One region of the Rhodoplanes azumiensis genome, then DNA from elsewhere that is predicted to be linked to it. Evidence: riboswitches for the same ligand, from Rfam matches in the RefSeq annotation. Region 1 holds a riboswitch; each other region holds the start of a gene.
What was found. Region 1 has a riboswitch for cobalamin ahead of ACFSOX_RS00695 (methyltransferase domain-containing protein). Riboswitches for the same ligand answer to the same signal wherever they lie in the genome.
Positions count from the first base shown of each region.

Region 2: it holds a riboswitch for cobalamin, as region 1 does, so the genes downstream of both, ACFSOX_RS11960 (TonB-dependent receptor) here and ACFSOX_RS00695 (methyltransferase domain-containing protein) in region 1, are expected to answer to the same signal.
Region 3: it holds a riboswitch for cobalamin, as region 1 does, so the genes downstream of both, ACFSOX_RS17775 (FecCD family ABC transporter permease) here and ACFSOX_RS00695 (methyltransferase domain-containing protein) in region 1, are expected to answer to the same signal.

Region 1 covers NZ_JBHUIW010000001.1:151,196-156,505, reverse strand. The annotation lists gene ACFSOX_RS00715 (cobyrinate a,c-diamide synthase) at 1-473, opposite strand, end outside; gene cobM (precorrin-4 C(11)-methyltransferase) at 470-1,231, opposite strand; gene ACFSOX_RS00705 (cobalamin biosynthesis protein) at 1,228-1,629, opposite strand; gene cbiE (precorrin-6y C5,15-methyltransferase (decarboxylating) subunit CbiE) at 1,608-2,855, opposite strand; cobalamin riboswitch at 3,021-3,217, shown strand; gene ACFSOX_RS00695 (methyltransferase domain-containing protein) at 3,553-4,461, shown strand; gene ACFSOX_RS00690 (TonB-dependent receptor) at 4,458-5,310, shown strand, end outside.
Region 2 covers NZ_JBHUIW010000012.1:65,631-70,940, reverse strand. The annotation lists gene ACFSOX_RS11980 (Hpt domain-containing protein) at 1-49, opposite strand, end outside; gene ACFSOX_RS11975 (response regulator) at 63-611, opposite strand; gene ACFSOX_RS11970 (NAD kinase) at 820-1,602, opposite strand; gene cutA (divalent-cation tolerance protein CutA) at 1,692-2,027, shown strand; cobalamin riboswitch at 2,243-2,450, shown strand; gene ACFSOX_RS11960 (TonB-dependent receptor) at 2,653-4,842, shown strand; gene ACFSOX_RS11955 (acyl-[ACP]--phospholipid O-acyltransferase) at 5,049-5,310, opposite strand, start outside.
Region 3 covers NZ_JBHUIW010000022.1:83,651-88,960, forward strand. The annotation lists gene ACFSOX_RS17750 (Na+/H+ antiporter subunit E) at 1-215, shown strand, start outside; gene ACFSOX_RS17755 (K+/H+ antiporter subunit F) at 221-490, shown strand; gene ACFSOX_RS17760 (Na+/H+ antiporter subunit G) at 495-899, shown strand; gene ACFSOX_RS17765 (ABC transporter substrate-binding protein) at 900-1,754, opposite strand; gene ACFSOX_RS17770 (ABC transporter ATP-binding protein) at 1,970-2,749, opposite strand; gene ACFSOX_RS17775 (FecCD family ABC transporter permease) at 2,746-3,732, opposite strand; cobalamin riboswitch at 3,909-4,116, opposite strand; gene cbiB (adenosylcobinamide-phosphate synthase CbiB) at 4,425-5,310, shown strand, end outside.

The DNA.
Region 1 (5,310 bases):
CTCGCGACGCGGTTGAGGATCACGCCGGCGATGGTCACGTCGGCGCGGTAGCGGACGCAGCCGAGCGCGACGGCCGCCGCCGTCTCGGTCTGGCCGGCGACGTCGAGCACCAGCAGCACGGGCCAGCCGCTCAGCGCCGCGATGTCGGCCGAGGCGCCCCGCCCCGCCTGGCCGGCCGTCGCGACGCCGTCGAACAGCCCCATCACGCCCTCGACGATCGCGAGGTCGGCCCCCGGCCCGGCCTCGTTCACCAGCCGGCGCAGCAGTGCCGGCCGCATCGCCCAGCTGTCGAGATTGAGGCTGTCGCGCCCGGCCGCGGCCGTGTGCCAGGCCGGATCGATATAGTCCGGCCCGCACTTGAACGGCTGCACGACACGCCCGCGGCGGCGCAACGCCCGCATCAGCCCGAGCGCGATGGTCGTCTTGCCTGAGCCGGAGCGCGGCGCCGCGACCAGCAGGCCGGGGATGCTCATTCGCCGCGTCCGCGAAAACGGCGCTGATAGTCGACGCTGTAGAGCGCGCTCTCGCGCACCAGCTCGCCCCCGAGCGCGGCGCCGACCAGCACCAGGGCGGTGCGCTCCATCGGGCTTTCGGCCGCCTGCGCCACGATGGTGCGCAGCGTCCCGCGCAGAATGCGCTCGTCCGGCCAACTCGCGCGGAACACGATCGCGACCGGGCAATCCTCGCCGTAGAACGGCGTCAACTCGGCGACCAGCGTGTCCAGCACATGGATCGACAGGTGGATCGCGAGCGTCGCCCGCGTCGCCGCAAACGCCGCGAGGCTTTCGGTCTCCGGCATCGCCGAGGCGCGGCCGGACGTGCGGGTCAGCACGACGGACTGGGCGACCTCGGGCAATGTCAGCTCGCGCCGGAGTGCGGCGGCCGCCGCCGCGAAGGAGGGGACACCGGGCGTCACGGTGTAGGGGATGCCGAGCGCATCGAGCCGGCGCAGCTGCTCGCCGAGCGCGCTCCACACCGAGAGATCGCCCGAGTGCAGCCGCGCGACGTCCTGCCCGGCCTCGGTCGCCTTCACGAATTCTCCCGCGATCTCGTCGAGCGCCATCGGCGCCGTGTCGACGATCCGGGCGCCGGGCGGGCAGTGGTCGAGCAGCGCCTTCGGGACCAGCGAGCCGGCATAGAGGCACACCGGGCAGCGTCCGAGCAGATCACGTCCGCGCACCGTGATCAGGTCCGGCGCGCCGGGGCCGGCGCCGATGAAATGGATGGTCACGGGCCGTCTCCGATGGCGAGGGCGCAGGTCGCGCGAGCGGTCGCGACGCGCGGGCCGAGCAGCGTCGCGTTTCGTCCCGCGGCGGCGAGCGCCGCCGCCTCGGCGACCGAAGCCACACCGACCGCGGCTTCGACGCGGCCCGAGCGGGTGAGCACGCGGTCGCCGACGCGGTCGAGCTCCGCCGGCGTGCAGGCGAACAGCGGCACGCCGAGCGTCGCGGCCGCGGCCCGGACCCCTGCCTCGTCGGCCTTGAAGGCGGCCGTCGCCAGCGCGGTCAAGCTGCCGATATCGACGCCGTAGGCCTTGGTGGCGAGCTGCACGGCCTGCACGATGTCGGCGGCCGAAGTCCCCTTGCGAAATCCCACGCCGGCGACCGTCACGGCTTCCTCACCCGCCATTGGGTGACCGGCATGGCCGGCCGCCAGCCCGTCATGGTGCCGACCGGCTCGGCGCGCGCCACCTGGAGGCGCAGGAGCTCGCCGCCGTGCTGCGCATGCAGGGCGAACAGCCGCGCCTCGGTCTCCAGCGCCACGGCGTTGACGACCAGCCGCCCGCCCGGCTTCAGGGCCGACCACACCGTGTCGAACACGCCGTCGTCGGAAAAGCCGCCGCCGACGAACACGGCGTCGGGCACCGGCAGGCCGCTCAGCGCCTCCGGCGCCCGCCCCTCGACGATGCGCAGGTCCGGCGTGCCGAGCGCCGCGGCGTTGCGGGCCGCCCGCGCTGCCCGCTCGGGGCGCTCCTCGATGCCGATCGCCTTCATGGCAGGATGCCGCAGCAGCCATTCGATCGCGACCGAGCCGGCGCCGAGCCCGACGTCCCACAGAAGCTCGCCCTGGCGCGGCGCCAGCGCGGCGAGCGTCACGGCCCGGATGTCGCGCTTGGTGAGCTGGCCGTCGCTCTCGAACAGCGCGTCGTCGAGCCCCGGCGCGAGCGGCAGGACGGTCGCGTCCGGCCCGGCGATCACCTCGAGGCCGATCAGGTTGAGCGGGTCGATGGTTTCCAGATCGAAGCTGGCCGCCGGCGCGTGCCGCACGGTCTCGCGCGGCCCGCCGAGCGCCTCCAGCACATGGATCCGGCTGTCGCCCAGGCCGCGCGCCACCAGCAGATCCGCGAGCTTTCTCGGTGTCGTCTCGTCCCAGGACAGCGCGAGAATTTTCACACCCGGCTGAAGGTGGCGGATGATCGTCTCCAGCGGCCGGCCGTGCAGCGTCACCGGCGTGAGATCGGGCAGCGACCAGGCGAGCCGTGACGCCGCGAGGCTGAAGCTCGACGGCTGCGGCAGACTCAGAATCTCCTCCGGCGCGACGATCCCGGCCAGCATGCGGCCGACGCCGTAATGGAACGGGTCGCCGCTCGCCAGCACGACGACGGGGCGCCCGCGGTGCGCGACGATCTCGGGAAACGCCAGCGTCATCGGTCGCGGCCAAGCGAGCTTTCGCCCGTTGATCAGCTCGGCGGCGAGCGCCAGATGTCGGTCGCCGCCGACCACCAGGGCGGCCGAGCGCACCAGCGCCTTCGCCGCCTCGGTCAAGCCGTCGACGCCGTCCTCGCCGATGCCGACCAGCGCCAGCCAGCGGGCGGGCGCCTCGGACGACACTGTTTCGAGCGCGTGGAGACTCACCGTCGCGTCCTCGGTCTTTCGGACCCGCCGTCTCGGCGAGACGCGGCCCGGTCGGCGGACTGATACGGGCGCGCCGCGCGGGCCGTCAATGCGGGGCGCCCCGTGCCGGGTCTGCCACACATGGGGAGAAAGCACCCGCCCGAATTGACAGCCGGATTAGCCGGCCTCTACCCTGCCGGCGACGGTTCCCTCACGGGATCAAAAGGGAACACGGTGACGGCGCAGGCCGGATGCCGTGGCTGCCCCCGCAACTGTGAGCGGCGAGTCTTTCGTCATTGGTCCACTGGGGCTCTCGCACCCGGGAAGGCGACGGAAGGCGGCGACCCGCGAGCCAGGAGACCTGCCGTCAGCCGTGGTCACACGCGGAGCCGTCGGTCGGGGTGTGCCGAGGGTGGCCGAGCCGGACGTGCCTCGCACGGTCGGACCGACCTCGTCGCGGTGACGTGCCACGACCCGCCGCGAGGTGATTCTCGTGCCCGCCCGACCTCACGCGCCGCATCCCGGCGCGATCTCTCGTCGTTTGTCTCTCCCGCCCCGTCTCTCCCCGCCAGCCGAGGTGTCGCCCGGCCGCCCTCCCGTCGCCCGCCGCGCGCGACGCCCCGGCTCCGTGGTTGACACTCCCGCAATATGTAATGTTATTACATCTCATATCGCGCTTGGCCACGCATCGACGCGCAGGGCCGTGGTGGGGACCATCATGACACGGAGCTTCGGATTGTCGCCGGCCTCGCGGGGGGCCGGTCCGCGGCTGCGCACCCGCCTCGGCCATGCCTGCTGTCCGCCGGCGGCGCCGTCCTGCACGGCCGCCGAGCCCCACACCGACGCGACGCCGTCGACCTCATCCGCCCCCTGCCCGCATTATCGCTCTGCCGACGAGACCCACATACCCATCGACCCCCTCGGCCTCTACGCGGCCGGCATCGACGCCTCCGACTACGTCGCGAAGGTCGCCCCGGTCGTCCGCCGCCATGTGCCGACGATCGGCGATCTCCTCGACATCGGCGCCGGCGGCGGCCAGCTCGGCGGTGCGCTGCGCGATCCTGCCGCCGCGTGGACGGCGGTCGAACCGGCGCCCGTGATGCGCGCCCGGCTCGCCGCACTCGACGACGGCCCGGTGGTCCACGGCTGCGACTGGCAGGACGCCGCCCTGGCCCGATGCGGTTTCGACACCGTGCTGGCCGCCAACATCCCGGCCCCGATGACGACGCCGGCCGCGTTCCTCGCGCGCTGCCGCGCCTGGGCGCGTCGCACGATCGTCTGGATCGTGCCGGCCCAGCGTGGTCCGCGCGGCCTCTGCCTCGCTGCCTGCCTGCCGCCGGACTGGCACGGCGAGGACACGACGCCGGGCATCGACAAGGTGCTGGCCGGACTCGCCTCGGAAGACCGACCCGACGTGATCGACGAGGTGGCATGGACGTTCGCCCTGCCGGTCGACGATCTCGGCGCGATCGCGACCCATCTGGCCGACCGCCTCGGCTTCCCACCTGATGATCCGAGACGTCCAGCGCTGCTCGACCATCTCGACGCGCAGCTCATCCACGGGCCGGACGGGCCACGCCTCGAAGTGGAAAAAGTTTCGGCCGTGCTGGTGTGGAGGGTCGCATGACCGCGTTCGTTCGTCGCGCCGGCACGGCCGGCCTCGCCGCCCGGGTGGGCCTCGCCGGCGCCGCGCTGTCGCTCGCCATCGCCGAAACGGCACAGGCCCAGAACGTCGCCCTCGACGAGCTGGTCGTCACCGCGACCGGCCGGCCGGAGCCGCGCGAGCAGATCCCCGAGACCATCCAGGTGATCGATCAGGAGAGGATCAAGACCTCGGCCGCGCGCTCGGTGACGGATCTGCTCGCCGAGAACGCCGTCGGCTTCTTCAGCGAGTGGAGCCCGGCCCAGACCTCGATCAACATCCGCGGTGCGGCGAGCGACGGCCAGGGGCGCGACTTCAAGGGCCAGGTGCTGGTGCTGATCAACGGCCGGCGCGCCGGCACGGCCAATCTCTCCAAGCTCTCCTCCAACGACGTCGAGCGCATCGAGGTGGTGCGCGGCCCCGCCTCGGTGCTCTACGGCAGCCAGAACATCGGTGGCGTCATCAACATCATCATGAAGACCGGCCGCACCGCGCCCGGCACACTGCTCGAGGTCAGCGGCGGCTCGTTCGGCCAGCTGCGCGGCAAGGCGCAGAACGGCGGCGTCTACAAGGAGGTCGACTGGTATGTCGGACTCTCCGGCGGCAAGAGCGACAATTACCGGGTCGGCGGCGGCGCCAAAGAGCTGAACACGTCCTGGCAGCGCGCCGGCGCGTCCGGCGCCTTCGGCCTGCAGATCGATCCGAACCAGCGCCTCGACATCGCGATCCGGACCGACGGCATCTACGACGCCGGCTTCCGCGGCTCGACCGCCAACATCTTCTCGCGGGACGATCGCTGGAACCGCTCGCTCGACGTCGTTTGGGACGGCAAGG
Region 2 (5,310 bases), on a different contig from region 1:
TCTTGCCGGTCGGTTGTCCGGCCTTGCCGCCGCGTCGCCCGGTCGTCATCGGGGCACCCCGTTCACTCGGTGATCTTCACCCGCTCCAGCAGCGCCTGCTGCGGGATGATCTCCGCCTTCGCCGTGCCCTTGCGGCGCTCGACGCCGACATAGTTCGGGTTCACCAGGCGCCGCCGGTCGGGGCCGAAGAAGGTCTTGGTCTTGATGAAGGGACGCGGATTCACGACCACGGTCAAGATGCGCTGATAGAGCGCGTTGGCCGAGATCGGCTTGACCAGAAATTCCGTCACGCCGCAGTCCCGCGCGGCCATCACGCGCTTCTTCTCGGAGTGGCCGGTCAGCATGATGATCGGCACGAACGGGTTGGCGTTGGCACCCGGCTGGCGGATCATCTGGGTGAGCTCGAGCCCGTCGAAGATCGGCATCGCCCAGTCGGTGATCACGATGTCCGGGATGTTATGCGTGAACGCCTCGAGCCCGGCGGCGCCGTCCTCCGCCTCGTACACCTCGCGCGATCCGAACCCGTGCAGCAGCGTGCGCAGGATGCGACGCATGTGCGCGTTGTCGTCGATCAGAAGAAACCGCAGCCGGTTGAAGTCGATGCGGACCATGGCTCACGCGAGACTGACACGATGCCCGAAAGATCAGGCTCGATCCTGCCCGCGAAGCTTTAAGGAAGGGTTTAGGTTAATCGGGCGGGCGGATGCCTCGCGTGTCACGATCAGGGCGCGTCATTCCGGAGTCGCACCGGAGCCCGCGCCCGGACGGCGCGACGCGCCGATCCGGGTGGTGCGCCGCGGAACGACCGGCCACATCGCCTCAGTGGCTGAACTGCTCGCGCAAGATGCGCTCGTCGAGATTGTGGCCGGGGTCGAACAGCATCAGCATCTCGACCGCGTGGTCCATCCGGATGTCGACGTGCTTGACCGAGCGCACCTCGTCGTGGTCGGCGACGGCGGCGACCGGGCGCTTGTCCGCCTCGAGCACCTCGATGGTCACCACGGCGGTGTCGGGCAGCAGCGCGCCGCGCCAGCGCCGCGGCCGAAACGGGCTGATCGGGGTGAGCGCGAGGAGCGGCGAGCCGATCGGGATGATCGGGCCGCCGGTCGACAGATTGTAGGCCGTCGAGCCGGCCGGCGTCGCCACCATGATGCCGTCGGCGGTGAGCTCGCGCAGCCGCGTCTTGCCGTCGACGATGACGTCGAGGCGGGCCGCCTGATAGGTCTGGCGGAACAGCGACACCTCGTTGATGGCACGGTACTCGTGGCCGATGCCGTCGACGTCGAGGGCGCGCATCACGAGAGGGTGGATCACGGTCGCCTCGGCGTCGTGCAGGCGCTCCTTCAGCCCGTGCTCGTGATACTCGTTCATCAGGAAGCCGACGGTGCCGCGATGCATCCCGTAGATCGGCTTGCCGGTGCTCATGAAGACGTGCAGGGTCTTGAGCATCAGGCCGTCGCCGCCGAGCGCGACGATGACGTCGGCCTCGTGCGGATCGACATTGCCGTAGCGCTGGACGAGCCGATTCAGGGCGGCCGTCGCCTCGGGCGTCTGGCTCGCCACGAAGGCGATCCGCTCGATCTCGGCGGGCAGATGGGTCATGCGCGGCTCGTGCGGCGGATCGTGCGGCGGATCGTTCGGCGGTTCGTGCGATACCGGCGCCGCACCGCCGCCGACGCGAAGGAGTGGCGATGGAACGGGTGGTGTTCGTCTATACGACCTTTCCGGGGCTTGTCGAGGCGGAGGAGACCGGACGCGCGCTGGTCGAGGCGCGGCTCGCCGCCTGCGTCAACATCCTGCCCGGGATGGTCTCGCTCTATCGCTGGGAGGGCGCGATCGCGCGCGGCGAGGAGGTGGTGATGCTGATCAAGACCCGGGCGTCGCGCGCCGAGGCGGTGCGGGCGGCCGTCAAGGCGCGCCACTCCTACGCGACGCCGGCCATCCTGGTGCTGCCGATCGAGAGCGTCGATCAGACCTATCTCGGCTGGCTCCTGGCGGAGACCAGGACGGACGCCGAGGAGGAGTGAGCCGCGGTCCACCGCGCGCCGTCAGGTCGTTCCGAGGGCGCGCTTCAGCGCGCGAACCCGGAATCCGGGGGCATGCACCGAGATCGTGGTCGGTTTCCGGGATTGCACCGTCGGTGCGCCCGGAGTGACCAACGGGTGTGGGCGGCGTGCAACACTCCTGCGCCTAATGCGATCGGGTCGTGTCATGCACCATTGACGTTCGGGCGGCGTGCGCCCGAAAGTGCACGCGTGCTGGTTCCCGGCGGGCGACCGCCGGGAGGAAAGAGGGAACACGGAACGCGCATCCGCGAGGATCGCGAAGCCGTGGCTGGACCCGCAACTGTGAGCGGCGAGCCGCATCCGTGATGGCCACTGGGAGACCGGGAAGGCCGGATGCAGCGACGACCCGCGAGCCAGGAGACCTGCCCGCACAGTCACCCAACCGGTGGGCGGGAAGCCCCATACGGAGCGGTCTTTCGCAGCGGTGACACCGTGACCGGCGCGGGGACCGCGATGCGCGTTCGTCTCGTGACGCTTCGTCTCGTGAAGCGTTCAGGCACCGATCGGCCATGGTGGCCGGACGGGCGTCTTTCGCGTCGGCTCATGCAACCCCAACCGCATGACCCCTTCGCGAAGGACGACAGGAATGACCCACGACCATCCAAACGGCGGTAGGGCGGCCCGCGCCGCCGGCCTCGCGATTCTGCTCGGCGGCACCGCGATGCTGCTCGCAGGCACGGCGCGAGCCCAGCAGGCGACGGCGCCCGAGACGACGCTCCCCGACCTCTATGTCACCGCGACCCGGCTCGGCGGCACCGGCAGCGCGCTCGGAATCACGGGCGCGTCGACGACCGTGATCACGGCCGAGGAGATCGAGCGCTCGCCGGAGCAGACGATCCCGGGCATCTTGGCACGCGAGCCCGGCATCCAGGTCTCGAACCTGTACGGCGGCGTCAACGGGGCGCGTGCCACGGTCGACATCCGAGGCTTCGGCGCCACGGGCGCCCAGAACACCCTGATCCTGATCGACGGACGCCGCGTCGACCTGCCCGACCTGCAGACCTTCGACTGGGGCTCGGTGCCGATCAACGCGGTCGAGCGCATCGAGGTGACGCGCGGCAACTCCGGCGGCGTGCTGTACGGCGACGGTGCCGTCGGCGGCGTCATCAACATCGTCACCAAGAAGGCGACGGGGCGGCCCAACGGCGCCCGCGCCGAGGTCGCCTGGGGCTCGTTCGACCAGGTCGAGGGGCGCGGCACCGCCTTCGCGTCGAGCGGGCCGCACGCGATCGCCCTCTACGCCAACGCGGTGCGCTCCGACGGCTATCGCGACAACGGCCGGTATCACCAGACCAACGCCGGCGCCGATTACCGCTACACCCGCGACTGGGGCAGCGTCTATCTCAACACGACGGCGAGCGACCAGGTGCTCGGCCTGCCGGCCGGGCGCCGCGTCGACCCGACGCTCGGGCTCAATCAGCTCGCCGGCGACCGCCGCGGCACCAACACACCGTGGGACTTCGCCAACCAGCAGCAGGCGACCGCGACCACGGGCATGACCTATGACATGACGCCGGGAGCCGAGCTGATCCTCGACGGCGGCGTGCGCGTCCGCAAGCAGCAGGCGGCCTATTTCCCCTCCTGCCTCGACACCTTCACGGGGGTCTTCGACACCGGCTGCCGGCGGCAGATCGGTTCCGCCTACGACACGTCCTATTTCGAGTCCTCGCTCGTCACCTCGTCGGTGACGCCGCGCCTGAAGGTCGACACGACGGTGTTCGGCCTGCCGCTGAAGTCGCTCACCGGCGTCGACGTCTATCACACCGACTATTCGTCGCCGCGCGCCCTGATGGAAGGCGCGGCACCGCTGCATCAGTACGACCTCGACCAGACCTCGCTCGCCGCCTACACGATGAACACGGTCACGCTGTTCTCGACCACCGACGTGTCGGTCGGCGGCCGCGTGCAGCGGACCTCGCTGTCGGCGCGCGACGCCGTGAACGCGGCGGCGCCCGGCTATCTCTACTTCGGCTTCCCGACTGTCGTGCAGGCGAACCCGCTCGACGACACCCAGACCAACCGGGCCTGGCATATCGGCATCGAGCACCGGTTCAATCAGCAGCTCACGTTGTTCGGCCGCACCGCCCAGAGCTTCCGGGTGCCGAATGTCGACGAGCGCATCGGCAGCGCGCCCTGGGGTACGCCGAGCAACTTCGCGCTCAAGACCCAGACGTCGCGCGACTGGGAGGCGGGCGTGAAGGTGACGGCCGGCCCGATGGCCCTGCAATGGAGCATCTACGACATGTATCTGAACGACGAGATCTTCTACTCGCCGTTCACCACCACCAACGTGAATCTCGATCCGACCCGGCGCTACGGCTCCGAGGCGCTGGCGACCATGCGGGTCTCCGACACGGTGCGGCTCAAGGGCAGCTATGCCTATACGCGCGCCGTGTTCCGTGAGGGCGTCTATGCCGGCAACGACGTGCCGCTCGTCGCGCGCAACACCGCGGGCGTCGGCGTCGTGTGGAACATCCTCGACAACCGCCTGGTGTTCACCGGCGACGTTCGCTTCGTCGGCTCGCGCCGCATGGACAACGACAGCCGCAACCTCCAGCCGATGACGCCGACCTACACGATCCTCGACGCCAAGATCGCCGGCGAATGGGACCGCTATTTCTGGTCGGTCGCGGTGCAGAACCTGCTGAACGCGGATTATTTCGACTACGCCGTCGCCAGCCCCTATCCGGACGGCTTCGGCAGCAAGTACGGCGTCTACAACGCCTATCCGCAGCCGGGCCGCACCTTCGTGCTGCGTGTCGGGGCGAATTTTTAAAAGGCCGTCGTCACGCTTCATGCAGCCGACAGGTTCACCTCTCCCCAGCGGGGAGAGGTCGGGGGTCGCGCCGAAGGCGCGAAGTCCGAGTGAGGGGGTGCCGAGGCCAGCCAAATGGCGCCGTAAACCCTCACCCCGGTCGTCCGCTTCGCGGACGCCCGACCCTCTCCCTCAGGGAGAGGGTCTCGGGAGGCGCCGGCGTGCCGCTACGCCGCGCCCTCCAGCTTGGCGCGGTCGCGCACCATCTGGACGACCGTCAGGTTGTCGACCTTGCCGGAGCCGAGCAGCGGCATCTTCTCGACATGGACGAACTCGGCCGGAATTAACATCTCGGAGGCGCCGCGTGACCTCGCGAAGGCGATGAAGTCGGAGCGGGTCGCGCCCTTCTGGGTCGTCACCATGATCAGCTTCTCGCCCTTGCGGGCATCCGGGACGGTCGCGACGGCGTGCAGGGCGTCCGGCCACAGG
Region 3 (5,310 bases), on a different contig from region 1:
CCGTTTTCGTTTCGGTGCCGCTCGACCTGACGACGCCCGAGGCGATCACGATGCTGGCCGGCACCATCACGATGACGCCCGGCACCGTCTCGGCGGACCTCTCCGCCGACGGCCGCAGCATCCTGGTGCACTGCCTGGACGCCGCCGACCCGGACGCCGTGGTGCGGCAGATCAAGAGCCGCTACGAGCGCCGCCTGAAGGAGATCTTCGAATGACCGGGATGATCGAGATCGCCTGCATGATCGCGCTCGCGGCGATCGCCGTCGCGGCGTTGCTCAATCTCTATCGCCTCGTCGTCGGCCCCGACGTTCTCGACCGCATCCTGGCGCTCGACACCATGGTGGTGAACGCCATCGCCCTGATCGTCGTGATGGGCGTGTGGTACGGCACGGCGATCTACTTCGAGGCGGCGCTCTTGTTCGCCATGGTCGGGTTTCTCACCACCGTGGCGTTCTGCAAGTATCTGCTGCGCGGCAACGTGATCGAGTGAGCCCATGATGGACCCGTCGCAGATCACCGCGTCGCAGATCACCGCGTCCGAGATCGCCGTCACCGCCCTGATCCTGGTCGGCACCGTGTTCCTGTTCGTCGGCTCGCTCGGTCTCGCGACGCTGCCCGACCTGATGCGCCGTCTGCATGCGCCGACCAAGGCGACGACGCTCGGCATCGGCGCGATGCTGGTCGCCTCGATGCTGTGGTTCGACCTGCGGCACGACGCGTTGTCGTTCCACGAGCTCCTGATCGCGCTGTTCCTGTTCATGACGGCGCCGGTCTCGGCCCACATGATCGCCAAGGCGCACATGCTGCGTGACCGGACGACCAGGGCGGTGCTCCCGCCGGCGCCCGACTCGGGCTGGGCGACGCTGATGCCGCCCGCCGCCGATCCTCGCGAAAGCTGATCAGGGCGCGACGCGCGTGACCTCGTCAGGCCGCCGCGCCAGCACGTCGGCGAGGCGGTCGAGCCCCTCGGCCAGCATCGGGCCGCCGCAGACCGTCAGCATCTCGGGGATGACGATGCGCTTCTCCGGCGGGTAGAGGCGCTGCAGCGCCGGGTGCAGCAGGAAGGCCTGGCCCTGGTCCTCCGCCATCGTCAGGGCGGATGCGACCAGCACGAGGTCCGGCTTCGCCGCGACGATCTGCTCGAGCGTCGCGAAGCCGCCGGTCGCGATGCCCATCTCGGATGCGGCGTTGACGAGACCGGCAGCGGCCAAGAGCGAGCTCGTGAGACTGTCGGCGCCGGGAATCCAGCCGCGGCGCGACACCGCGAGCACGCGCCGCCCTTTTCGCGTCGCGACCGCACGCAGCCGCGCCACCGCCGCGTCGATCGCCGCGATGCGCGCCTCCGCCCGCTCCGGATGGCCGACGATCGCGCCCATGCGGGCGATCTGCCGCTTCGCCTCGTCGATCGAGCGGACGACGTCGAAGTCGGCGACCCTCAGGCCGCGGCGTGCCAGCAGCTCGCGGGTCGCGCGGCGCTCGAAGCGGCCGGCGACGACGAGATCGGGCTTCAGCATCATCGCGTCCTCGGCCCCGCCCGACATCACCGGAAACCGCACCGCCTCGGCAGCCGCCCAGGAGAGCGTCGGATCACGCGCATAGGGGCTCAGGCCGGCGATCTGATCAGGATCGGCGAGGCTGAGCAGAAGCTGATCCGTGCAGAGATTGAGCGAGACGATTTTTTTCGGAGGATCGGACGTCGCGGAAGCGAACGTGAGGATGACGGCGACTGTCGCAGCGATTGCGCCGAGCAACATGCGCAAACAGCCGCGGAAACGCTGCAGGCCCCCCACCCCCGCCCCCTCCCCGCCACGAGCTTCGCTCGCGGGGGGAGGGGAGCCCGAGGCGCCTTGCCCGATGACCGTCGAGATGAATCGACTCCCCTCCCCCCATTCGCCCTTGCGATTGTCGGGGAGGGGTCGGGGGTGGGGGGAAAGCCACGACGACATACGCCGATGTCCGAGCAGCAGCATCACACCGCCGACCATGGCACCACGACGGGCTGGTCGGCGGCGCCGCCGCGCCAGGCGGTGATGCGGAACACCTCGGCGAGCGGGTCTTCGCCGAGCGCCTCCTCGGGCGTGCCGTCGATCACCAGGCGGCCGGCGGCGAGCACCAGCACGCGATCGGCGAAGCGCGCCGCGAGGCCGAGATCGTGCGTCACGACGACGACGAGCGCGCCGGCGCGCGCCGTGCGTTGCAGGAGGCCAAGCACCTCGAGCTGATAATAGGGATCGAGCGAGGCGACCGGCTCGTCGGCCAGCACCACGGGCGCCTCGACGGCCAGCATGCGGGCGAGCGCGACGCGGCTCTTCTCGCCGCCGGACAATTCGGTGACGGGGCGGTCGGCGAGCGCATCGAGATCGGCGATCCGCATGGCGCGCGCCACCGCCTCGGCGTCGCCGCGCGACAGCCGCGCCGGATCGACGGCGCCGTGCGGATAACGTCCGAGCGCGACGACGTCGCGCACCGGCAGCGGCCAGTGCACCACATGCCCCTGCGGCAGATACGCGAATCGCTTCGCGCGTTCGCGCGGCGCCAACGACGTCACGGCCTCGCCGCCGACCGTCAGACCGCCGCGTGACGGCAGAAGGCCGGCGAGCGCGCGAAGCAGCGTCGTCTTGCCGGCGCCGTTGGGGCCGACCAGCGCGATCAGCTGTCCGCGCGAAGCCGTCAGAGAGACGCCCGCGATCACGTCGCGTCCGCCGACCGCGACGGTCAGCTCCTCGGCGGCCAGATAGGGGGCGGTCACGACACGCCTCCGCCGAGCGAACGGCGCTCCCGCACGATCAGCCACAGGAAGAACGGCACGCCGATCAGCGCAGTGAGCACGCCGACCCGCACGCTGGTGGTGGCCGGCAGCAGCCGCACCGCGATGTCGGCGGCGGTGAGCAGCGCGGCGCCGAGCAGCGCGCTCGGCACCAGCAGGCGGGCCGGATCCGGGCCGACCAGCGGGCGGGCGAGATGCGGCCCGACGAGGCCGATGAAGCCGATCGTGCCCGACACGGCGACCGAGCCGCCGACCCCGAGCGCGACGCCGAGAATCACGAGAAGCCGCGTGCGGGCGACGTCGACGCCGAGGCTCGCGGCCGTCTCCTCGCCGAGGCTCAGCACCCGGAACGCATGGCGCTGCGACAGCAGCAGCGCGCCGCCGGCGAGCACGAAGGGCAGCGCCAGCGCCACGTGTCGCTGGCTGCGATCCTCCAGCGAGCCGAGCAGCCAGAACGTGATCTCCAGCGCCGCGAACGGATTTTTCGCGAGATTCATGGTCAGCGCCGTGCCGGCCCCGGCCAGCGCCGAGAGCGCGAGCCCGGCGAGGATCAGCAGCAGCAGGCTCGCATTGCGGCCGGCGACGGCCAGCAGCACGAACACCGAGACGAAGGCGGCCGCGATGGCGGCGAGCGGCAGCGCGAAGGAGAGCACGTCGGCGAGCCCGGTGGCGATCACCAGCACGGCCCCGAAAGCCGCCGCCTGGGGCGCGCCGAACAGCTCCGGCGCGGCGAGCGGGTTGCGCAGCAGTCCCTGCAGGGCGGCGCCGGCGAGACCCAGCACGGCGCCGACCGCGACGCCGAGGATCGCCCGCGGCAGCCGGATCTCCTGGACGATGATGCGGCTCTCCTCGCTGCCGCCGCCGAACAACGCGGTCGCGACCTCGGCGGGCGACAGCCGCACCGAGCCGAGGCCGAGCGACAGCAGCACCAGCACGACGACGAGCGCGAAAAGCGCGAGGATCACCGACGCACGGCGGCGCGATGCGTCGCGTGCCGAATCATCGCCTGCCGAATCGTCGCGTGCCGAATTGTCTCGTGCAATGTCGCGGGCGCGGTCCCGCTCCGCGAGCGGGTCGGCGACGGCGGTGCGGGCCGCGTCGGACAGCTTCAAGGGAAATCCTCCGTCGACCCACCGTCGACCGAACGTGCCTGTCGCCGGCCGGTCTCCTGGCTCGCGGATCGGATTTCGTCCGCCTTCCCGGCCGCTGCGGCCAGTGGCGTTCGGACGAGGAGCTCCGCTCACAGTTGCGGGGGCAGCCGCGGTTTCGGACACTCTCGGATCGGAGGGCGTCCTTACCGTGTTCCCGTTTCACCTCCGGGTGGAGGCACCGACGACATCGGCGTTAAACCACGGCGGGCATTCGGGCACAAGGACGGGGAGCCGCGTGGTTCGTTCCCTCTCCCCGCAGGCGGGGAGAGGGTGGCTCGCCGCGCAGCGGCGAGTCGGGTGAGGGGGCGCCTCCGCAAAGCAGAGACTCGCGTGAGCCCGGACTCGCGGCGACGCCCCCTCACCCGACATCTGCGCCACAGGCGCAGATGTCGACCTCTCCCCGCGCGCGGGGAGAGGTGAGACAGGGCCTCCCGTGACCTTCGCCGAAGACCGGTGTATGCCGCGCCCGCAATGACCGCCGCGGCTGCGCGGCCCCGGATGCCGCGATGCTCGACGTTCACGACCGCCTCCTCGTTCTCGTTGTCGCCGCCGTGCTGGAGGCGTGGGTCGCCTATCCGGCTGTCGTGTTCAAGGCGATCGGCCATCCGGTGTCGTGGATCGGCGCGCTGATCGCGCGGCTCGACCAGACGCTCAACCGGCCGGCCTGGCCCGACGCGGTGCGGCGCGGGGCCGGCGTTCTCACGGTCCTGGTTCTGCTCGCCGTCACGATCACGGCCGGCGCCGGGCTCGGCGGGCTCGCCGCGGCGACCCGGCCGGTCGGCCTGGTGATCGCCGTGATCGCGGTCGCGGTGCTGATCGCCGCCGGCAGTCTCGACCGTCACGTGCGGGCGGTCGCCGACGCCCTCGACTCCGAAGGTCTCTCGGGCGGCCGCCGCGAGGTCGCAAAAATCGTCGGGCGCGATCCGGCGACGCTCGACGAGGCCGCGGTATGTCGCGCCGCCATCGAGAGCCTGGCGGAGAACGCTTCCGACGGCGTGACGGCGCCGGCCTTCTGGTTCCTGGCCGCCGGACTGCCCGGCATGCTGGCCTACAAGGCGATCAACACGGCCGACTCGATGATCGGCCACAAGACCGCACGGCACCGCGCCTTCGGCTGGGCGGCGGCGCGGCTCGACGATCTCGTCAACCTGCCGGCCTCGCGCCTGACCGGGCTGATGCTGGTCGGGGCCGCATTCGTCGTGCCGGGCGCCTCCTGGCGCAGGGCGTGGACCGCGCTGCGCCGCGACGCCGGCCGGCACACCTCGCCGAACGCCGGCTGGCCCGAGGCGGCGATGGCGGGCGCGCTCGGCCTGCGGCTCGCCGGCCCGCGCGTCTACGGCGGCGCGCGCGTGGAGGCTGCCTGGATGGGCGACGGCCGCGCCGAGGCGACGC